Regions from separate parts of the Myceligenerans cantabricum genome, predicted to be linked through region 2. Evidence: riboswitches for the same ligand, from Rfam matches in the RefSeq annotation. Region 2 holds a riboswitch; the other holds the start of a gene.

Region 1 (4,536 bases), on a different contig from region 2:
GGGTAGGCCGAGGAGCAGCGAGAAGACGGTCCCGAGGAGGGACTGGGCGAGCGTCAGCCCGATGAGGCGCCAGGTGCGCGGGCGGCTGAGGACGTCGGCGAACCCGGACAGGTCGAGCGCGCCGTCGTCGACGAAGCCCCGGGCGACCAGCGTCGCGACGGGCCACGCGAAGAACAGCCCCACGAACAGCAGCGGGACGAGCGCGACCACGCCCCAGACGACCCCTCGCCAGACGATCCCCCGCCGGACGGCGCCTCGCCGGACGGCGCCTCCACGGAGCCTCAGCCCAGCACGATCGCGGTCCACGCCTCGATCCACTCGTCGCGGTTCTCCGCGATCTCGTCCGCTTCCAGCTCGTACGGGTCCTGTGCGAGCGGGGCGTGCTCGGCCCAGCCCTCGGGGAGCTTGGTGCGGTCGCTGACCGGGTACATGTACATCGAGGTCGGCAGATCCTCCTGCACCGGGTCCGACAGCAGGAAGCTCACCAGCTCGCTGGCGCCCTCGCTGTTGTCGGTGCCCTCCAGCACGCCGGCGTACTCCTCCTGGCGGAAGCAGGTCTTGAGGAGGGCGCTGGTGGTGGACCTGCCGTCGTCGCCGACCGTGGCGGCCGGGGAGGTCGAGTACGACAGCACGAGGGGGCGGTCACCCTCCCCGTCACCGCCGGAGAAGTCGACGTAGTAGGCGTCCTCCCAGGAGTCGACGACCTTGACGTCGTTGCCGCGCAGGGCGCCCCAGTAGTCGCCGAACCCGGTGTCGCCGAACTCGTCGACCGTGGCCAGCAGGAAGGCGAGGCCCGGGGACGACGTCGCCGGGTTCGTCACGACGAGCAGGCCCTGGTACTCGGGGGCGGCGAGCTCCTCGAGGGTCTCGGGGATCTTGAGGCTCTGCTCGGCGAACCATTCCTTGTCGGCGTTGATGCAGACGTCGCCCCGGTCGACCTGCAGCAGGTCGCCCGCGATCACGTCCTCGTCCGTGACGCGCGACGCGAACGTGTTGTCGATGCCGAAGACGACGTCGCCGACCGGCGCGTCCTTGGTCAGCACGAGCTGGTTCGCGAGCGTGCCGGCATCGCCGGCGGTGTTCACCTCGACGGTGAGCCCGGACTCCTTCTCGAACCTCTCGAGGATGCCGTCGCTCAGCGCGAAGGAGTCGTGCGTGACGAGCGTGACGGTGTCCGGCTGCCCGGCGGACTCCTCGCTGTCGGGCTGCCCCGTGCATCCTGTGAGCAGCAGCGCGGTCGCGGCGGACGCCGCGGTCACCGCCGTGCGGCAGAAAATGGTCATGAGGGGGTCCTTTCGACTTCCTCCACCGGTGCTAACCGGATCAGGTTCAAGGGTCTGCGGCGGACCGCACTCTCAGCGCCCACACGTCTGGTGGGGGCTCCCCTGTCGTTTGTTCTCGGCAGCCTACCGCTGCTGGCCGACACGGATGCCGCTACGGTGGGTACGTGGCCGAGAATGAGACGGAACCGACACTTGCGGTGAAGGTCGGCACGATCGCCCTCACCTTCGCCGCCGGATGGGCGGCGCAGAAGGCGCTGGGACTGATCTGGAAGAAGGTGACCGGTAAGGAAGCCCCGACCAAGCCCGACGATCCAGAGCTCGACATGGTGCAGGCGACGGTGTTCGCCGCGGCCGCCGCCGCGACAGCTGTCCTGGCCAAGCGGGTCGCGGCGAAGGGCGCGCAGCGGGCCGTGGCCCGCATCGCGGCCCGCTCGACGTCCCGCGCGATCTGACCGGGACAGACACCGCACCCGAGCACACCGGCTCGGTCGGTCCGTCGGTGAGTGATCGGTCGTTCAATCTGCCGATCACTCACCGACGGACCGACCGGGCCACCCACGCCACCCCGCGCGTGCTCGGGACGGCGCCGTGGCGGCCCGGTGGTCTTCTACCCTGGACACGTGACTTTCACTCATCTCGACGACCGTGGCGAGGCCCGCATGGTCGACGTCACCGCCAAGCAACCCACCGTGCGGTCCGCGACCGCGACCGGTCGTGTCGCCTGCGGGCCCGGCGTCGTCGCGGCGCTCCGGTCCGGTGACGTCCCCAAGGGCGACGTGCTCGCGGTCGCCCGCATCGCGGGCATCGCCGCCGCCAAGCGCACCGCGGAGCTCCTGCCCCTGGCCCACGTGATCGGCGTGCACGGCGCGGTGGTGGACCTCGTCGTGACGGACGACGGCGTCGACATCACCGCGACCGTCCGCACCGCGGACCGCACCGGCGTGGAGATGGAGGCCCTGACGGCGGTGTCGGTGGCGGGGCTCGCGGTGGTCGACATGGTCAAGGGCCTGGACAAGTCGGTGTCGCTCGCCGACGTGCGGCTCGTCCGCAAGACGGGCGGCAAGTCGGGCGACTGGGTTCGTCCGGGAACGGAGCAGCAATGATCCAGGTCCGCTACTTCGCCGGCGCCCGCGAAGCGGCCGGCGTCGCCACGGAGGACCTCCCGGGCCCGACGACGGCGGCCGCCCTCCGCGCCGACCTGACCTCGCGCCACGGAGCGGGCCTGGGCGACGTCCTGTCGCGGTGCGCCCTGCTGGTGGCCGGCGCCCGGACGACGGCGGACGACGCCCCGGTCCCCGACGGCTCCACGGTGGACGTCCTCCCGCCCTTCGCGGGCGGCTGACCGCTACAGCGTCGTCGGTGCGGGATGGTCGCCGCCGTCGAGCTGGTCACGGATGTGTGGCCACAACGGGAGGACGACCGCGGCGCCGTCACGCGTACCGCCCGTGGACCCGGGCAGGTTGACGACGAGCGCGCGCCGGTCCCCGTCGGGCATCCGGACGGTCCCGGCGAGACCCCGCGACAGGACCGCACTCGGAACGCCGGCGCCCGCACCGCGGGACCGGATCGCCTCGGCGATCCCGGGGAGCTCCTCCTCGAGCAGGTCGCGCGTCCCCTCGGGGGTGCGGTCGCGCGGCGTGACGCCGGTCCCGCCGGTGGTCAGGATCAGGCGGGCGCCCTCGTCGAGCGCCCACCGGATGGCGTCGCGGACGGAGTCGGCGCCGTCAGGCACGGTCCGGGAGACGACGTCATCGGCGCCGTCCTCCTTGAGGAGGCCGACCAGGAGCGGCCCGGAGCGGTCCTCGGCCTCGCCACGGGCACAACGGTCCGACACGGTGATGACGGCGACACGATCGGTGCTCATGAACACACGATAGGGCGGTCGGATCATGGCGCCGCGACCCGGCTCGGTGCCTCCGGCTCCCCTGCGGGCGCGACGTCGGCCGCGGCCTTCCGGTCGATCCGGTACGCCCGGAAGGACCAGGTGACCGCGGCGGCCCAGCCGATCCAGATCGCCGCGTAGACGAGGATCTCGGTCACGCCGGACGCGCTGACCCAGCCGCTGCCGAGGAGGGTCCTGGTGTTGGTCAGCACGATGACGCCGCCCACCATCGATCCGAGCACGCGCGGCGGGACGTGCCGTACCAGCCAGGCGGCGATCGGTGCCGCGACGAGGCCGCCGACGAGCAGCGCGAGCACCGAGCCGACGTCGACGCCCTCCCCGGACAGACCGATCAGGAAGCCGATGCTGGCCGCGACCGCGACGAAGAACTCTGACGTGTCGATCGTGCCGATCACCTTGCGCGGCTCCATCCGGCCGCTCGCGAGCAGCGCCGGCGTGCCGACCGGCCCCCAGCCGCCGCCCCCGGTCGCGTCCATGAACCCGCCCACCAGTCCGAGCGGGGTGAGGAACCGCCTGCGAAGCGGCTTCTCCGATCGGGTCGGCAGGCCCTGCACGGTGAACCGCAGGAGCACGTAGAGACCCAGCGAGAGGAGGATCAGCGACATCACCGGCTTGGCCACGTCGGTGGAGAGCGACGAGAGGAAAGTCGCGCCCACGAAGGAACCCACGGCGCCCGGGATCCCGATCTTCGCGACGACCCGCCAGTCCACGTTCCCGAACTTCCAGTGCGATGCCCCCGACGCGAGCGTCGTGCCGATCTCCGCAAGATGCACGGTGGCCGACGCCGCGGCCGGGTTGGTGCCGATCGCGAGCAGCAGCGTCGTCGACGTGACGCCGTACGCCATACCGAGGCTGCCGTCGACGAGCTGGGCGCCGAGACCTACCAGCGCGAGCAGGATGAGGGTTCTCATGGTTGTGACTCCAGGTGAGGGTCCGCCGCGACAGGAGGCGCGCGTCGGACAGGACGAGAATAACCCACCACTCCGGTCGGATACAAGCACTTCAGATTGATCGGGTTTTTGCTCCGTCTCCAGGGTGGCCTTCGTCTCCAGGGTGGCTGTCGCGTCCACGGCAGCTCCGCGTCCGCGGCGTCGGGGCCTCGGCGCCGGCATCCAGGGCCCGCACTGCGGAGCGTGTCGCACACCCCGCAGCACACTGTGTGCGCAACCCGCCTATTCCGGTGAACAATACGGTTATGAGGATCTCAGCCCGCGCCGACTACGCCGTACGCGCCGCCGCCGAGCTGGCGGCCGCAGACCACCACGCCCCCGTGCGCGCCGAGGCGCTCGCCAGCGCGCAGGGCATCCCCTATCGGTTTCTCGAAGGAATCCTGAGCGACCTGCGCCGGGA
Region 2 (4,536 bases):
ATCGGGTCGGGCAGGAGGGTGACGTCGTCGGCGACGACCTCGAGCTTGACCCAGTCCGTGCCGCACGCCTCGCGCGCGAGCCGCGCGGTCAGCACCGCCTCCCGGACGGTGAAGCAGCCGGCGGTGTTGGGCAGGGCACGGATGCCCAGGCGGTCCAGCATGCCCCAGATCGAGGTGTCGCCGGGGACGCGGGGGCCGCCGGCCGGGCCCTCCGCGGCGCCCCGGGGCGCGGGCCGCGCCACCCGCCGCATCGCGACCGTGGTCAGCTCAGTCCCCGACGCGGTCAGCGCGTCCGCGAGCGCCAGCAGGCTCGCCGCTCCCCCGGTGCCCATCACGAGCCGCGACCGGAGCGGGACGCCGGCGACGGTCAGGGGTGCCTCGGCGGGCGCGGTCGTGGCGAGGGCCGGGGCCGTGCCGTCGGTGGGGGTCATGGTCATCCTCCCTGCACGGCGGCGACGACCTCGACGCGCGCCCCCGGGCGGATCTCGGTGCGGTCCCAGGCCCCGCGGGGCACGACGGCGTCGTCGACGGCGACGGCGACGCCCTGCGGCACGCCGTCGACCACCACCTCGGGCAGCAGGCGTGCCACGAGCTCCGTCACGGGCAGCGGCCCGTCCAGCGGGTACGGCTCACCGTTCACGACGGCGGTCCGGTCGGTCGGTACGGCAGTCATGCGGATGCTCCTCGGGGGGTGGGGGCGGGAGAAAGGTGGGGGGTGAGGATGGTGGCGGCGTGCGGGGTCAGGAGGATGCCGCTGCGGTAGTGGCCCGTGGCCAGGACCAGGCCGGGGGCGGCCTCGCCGAGCAGCGGGGCGTTGTCCGGGGTGCCCGGGCGGGAGCGGGTCGTCGTCTCGGCGAGGTCGGCCTCGTCCAGGGCGGGCAGGAGGGCTCGCGCGTCGCGCAGCAGGGCGAACACGTCGCCCGCGCGGGTGCGGGTGGTGGCGGCGCGCTCGTCGGACGTGGCGCCGACGACGATCTCCCGGCGCCCCTCGGGCCGGGCGCGCCGGGGCACCACGTAGACGGGCCGGCCCTGGACGGTGCCGCGCACGACGGTGGCGGGGCCGGCGTCGGCCTCGGCTTCGAGCCGGAGGGTGGTGCCTGGCACGGGTCTCGTCGGGGCTCCGCCGTACAGCGCGGCGCTCGCGTGCCCGGCGGCGAGGACCACGACCCCGCCCCGGTGCTCGGTCCCGGCGGCGTCGACCACGCCGGTCACGGCACGGTCCGTGCCGGACCGGACCAGGGAGGTCACGGGCCGTGCGACGAGGGTCGCCGCCGGGTGGCCGCGCACCAGGCCGAGGAGGGCCCGGTGCACGGCGCGCGGGTCGACCTGGTGGTCGCCGGGGATCCACGCGGCGGCGGAGACGCGCGGTCCGAGGGACGGTTCCCGGTCCCGCGCCTCGGCCAGGGTGATCTCCCGGGAATCCAGGCCCAGGTCGTGGTGCAGCGCGAGGCGGCGGCGCAGCAGGGCGGCGTCGTCGGCGTCGTACGCGACGGCGAGGGTGCCGGTCGTGTCGAGGCCGAGCGTCCCGGGCGGGAGCCCGGCCGCCCGCTCCAGGCCGGCGGCGAACGACGGCCACCGCCGGGCGGACTCCGCGCCGATCCGTGCGAGGCGTTCCTCGCCGAACTCCGCCTCCATCGCGGGTCCGAGCATGCCGGCCGCGGCGTGGGTGGCGCCGTCACCGGGGGCCGGGTCGAGGACGGTGACCTGCGCCCCGGCGTCGAGTGCGCACCAGGCGGCGGTCAGCCCGATGATCCCGGCGCCCACGACCACGACGGCGGGCGCACGGCGGTGCTCCATGGTTGCTCCCTTCGCCGGCATGATCCGGATCAGGTTCGACGGTCGGCGCTCCTGCGCCCTCTCAGCCCCGCGGGGGCTCCCGTGCATGTCGTGAGCAACCATAACCCCGCCGGCACCGCCCACCTACACTGCGTGCCGTGGATCCTCGAACGCGGCTCGCCGACGCCCGGCTCTATCTGTGCACCGACGCCCGGGAGTCCTCGGGCGATCTCGAGCCGTTCCTGCACCGGGTGTTCTCCGGCGGGGTCGACGTCGTGCAGCTGCGGGACAAGTCGCTGGACGCCGCGCGCGAGCTGGAGCTGCACGCCCTGGTGGCGCGGGTGGCGGCGGAGCACGGGGCGCTGTGGGCGGTCAACGACCGGGCCGACGTCGCCGGCCTCGCGGGCGCGCCCGTCGTGCACATGGGGCAGGACGACCTCTCGCCGGCCGACGTACGCACGCTCCTGGGCGACGGCCCGGTCCTCGGGCGGTCCACCCATGCGTTCGGGGAGGCCATGACCGCCGAGGCCGACGACCGCGTCGACTACTTCTGCGTCGGTCCCCTCTGGTCCACCCCCACGAAGCCCGGCCGCCCGGCGGTCGGGCTGGACCTGCTGCGGGAGGTCGCCGCGGCGCGGCCCGTGACCCCCTGGTTCGCGATCGGCGGCATCGACGACGACGGCCCGGGGACCACCCGCCTGGACCAGGTCCTGGCGGCGGGCGCCACCCGGGTCGTCGTCGTGCGCGCCATCACCCGGGCCGACGACCCGGAAGAGGCGGCGGCCCACCTGCGCCGCCGCCTCACCGGGAACAGCGGGGTCAGCCGTTCCAGGCCTTCGTGAACTCCTCCAGGTCGATCTTGCCGTCGCCGTCGGCGTCGGCGTGCACGAAGATCGAGGTGAGGTCGTCGTTCGAGACCTCCTCGCCCCGGCCGCCCATCGCCTGGCGGAACTCGTCCACGGTGATGTGGCCGTCGTCGTCGGCGTCGAACTCGTGGAACGTGGCGGTCAGGTCGTCATCGGCGGTCACGGGAAGCCCTCCAGGCATGTCCGACAAGCAAGGTCCGCAGCAGGCTACTCCTGCTTCGGGCCCACCCACACCTGCTGCGCGTTGACGAACTCCCGGATGCCGTGCGGGCCCAGCTCGCGGCCCAGGCCCGAGCGCTTGATGCCACCGCTCGGCAGGCGGGGGTCGGTCTTCACGATGCCGTTCACCGCGACCTGTCCCGCCTCGATCCGGGCCGCCAGCGCCTCGCCGCGCTCCGGCGTCGACCACACGCTCGCCGCCAGCCCGAAGTCGGTGTGGTTCGCGACGGCCAGGGCCTGCTCGGCGTCGTCGGCCTTCATCACGACCATGACCGGCCCGAACGTCTCCTCGCGGCAGGCCGTCATGTCCGGGGTCACGTCGGCGAGCAGGGTGACCGGGTAGAAGAACCCGGCTCCCTCGGGCAGCTCGCCGCCGAGCAGCAGCCGCGCCCCCGCGTCCACGGTCTCGGTCACCTGGCGGTGCAGGTTGTCGCGCAGGTCGGCACGGGCGATCGGCCCCACCTGCGTGCCCGCGTCCCGCGGGTCCCCCACCACCAGCTTCTCCAGCCGCCTCTGCAGCTTCTCGACCATCACGTCGTACACCGGCGCCTCGACGACGATCCGCTTCGCCGCGATGCACGACTGCCCCGCGTTGATGATCCGCGACAGCGTGATGACCTCGGCCGCCGCGTCCAGGTCGGCGTCGGCCAGGACCAGGCACGGGTCGCTGCCGCCGAGCTCCAGCACGACCGGCTTGATCTCGCTCCCCGCGACACCCGCCACGGCCGACCCCGCGCGCGCCGACCCCGTGAACGACACCGCCTGCACCCGCCGGTCCCGGATCACGCCCTCCACCGCCGCGGTCTCCAGCGGCAGGTTCGCGAACACCCCCTCGGGCACGCCGGCCGCCACGAACGCGTCCGCGATCGCCTGCGCGCACCCGGGCACGTGCGGGTCGTGCTTCATGACGCACGTGTTGCCCGCCATGAGCGCCGGCGCCGCGAACCGCGCCGCCAGCCAGAACGGCGCGTTCCACGGCAGCACGCCCAGCACCGTGCCCAGCGGCAGGTGCTGCACGTAGCTGCGCGTCGCGTCGGACGCCAGCACCTCCGGAGCCAGGTACTCCGCCGCGTGCTCCGCGTAGTGCTCGAGGCACCAGGCAGCCTTCGCGACCTCCCCGTGCGCCTCCGTGATCGGCTTGCCCATCTCGGCGGTCATCAGCGGCGCGAGCTCGTCGGTGTGCTCGCGCAGGTAGGCTCCCACGGCCGCGAGCACCTCGGCCCGCCCCGCGATACCCCGGTCGCGCCACGCCGGCCAGGCCGCCCGTGCGGCGTCCAGCACGGCGTCGACCTGCTCGGGGCCGGCCGGGTCCTGCTCGGCCACGACCTGCCCGTTGCTCGGATCGATGGCAGTCAGCATAGGTACCTCCTCGAAAGGGTCCGGGCTCACGCGATCTCCGCGACGCCGGGGCGGATGGGGGTCGGGGCCTCGACGTCGTCGTCGCCTGGTCCTGGGTCCTCGTGCGGGACGACGCCCGCGGGCTCGGGGACGGCGGACGGCGCCGCCGGCGCCGCCGCGTGCTCCGGCTTGCACACGAAGTCCTCGTCCAGGGTGAAGAACGACTCGCAGCCGTTGGCAGTCACGTGGATCGTGTCCGAGATGCCGACCGTCTTGTCGCCGTCGACCCCCCACATCCACGGCAGGATGTGGAACGTCATGCCCTCGCGCAGGATCA

What was found. A riboswitch is a leader RNA that binds a small molecule or an ion and turns the genes downstream of it on or off. The one in region 2 is predicted to bind thiamine pyrophosphate.
Region 1: another riboswitch for thiamine pyrophosphate. It lies ahead of ACYU96_RS16545 (thiamine ABC transporter substrate-binding protein); the one in region 2 lies ahead of thiO (glycine oxidase ThiO).

Annotation. Positions count from the first base shown of each region.
Region 1 is NZ_BAAHAJ010000011.1:436,523-441,058, forward strand. Features, by position in the region: gene ACYU96_RS16540 (ABC transporter permease) at 1-306, opposite strand, end outside; gene ACYU96_RS16545 (thiamine ABC transporter substrate-binding protein) at 282-1,283, opposite strand; TPP riboswitch at 1,284-1,397, opposite strand; gene ACYU96_RS16550 (DUF4235 domain-containing protein) at 1,448-1,735, shown strand; gene moaC (cyclic pyranopterin monophosphate synthase MoaC) at 1,904-2,386, shown strand; gene ACYU96_RS16560 (MoaD/ThiS family protein) at 2,383-2,625, shown strand; gene ACYU96_RS16565 (MogA/MoaB family molybdenum cofactor biosynthesis protein) at 2,629-3,147, opposite strand; gene ACYU96_RS16570 (sulfite exporter TauE/SafE family protein) at 3,171-4,097, opposite strand; gene ACYU96_RS16575 (RrF2 family transcriptional regulator) at 4,382-4,536, shown strand, end outside.
Region 2 is NZ_BAAHAJ010000009.1:86,285-90,820, reverse strand. Features, by position in the region: gene ACYU96_RS09565 (thiazole synthase) at 1-431, opposite strand, end outside; gene thiS (sulfur carrier protein ThiS) at 434-673, opposite strand; gene thiO (glycine oxidase ThiO) at 670-1,797, opposite strand; TPP riboswitch at 1,787-1,890, opposite strand; gene thiE (thiamine phosphate synthase) at 1,926-2,618, shown strand; gene ACYU96_RS09545 (EF-hand domain-containing protein) at 2,596-2,805, opposite strand; gene ACYU96_RS09540 (NAD-dependent succinate-semialdehyde dehydrogenase) at 2,850-4,220, opposite strand; gene doeA (ectoine hydrolase) at 4,247-4,536, opposite strand, start outside.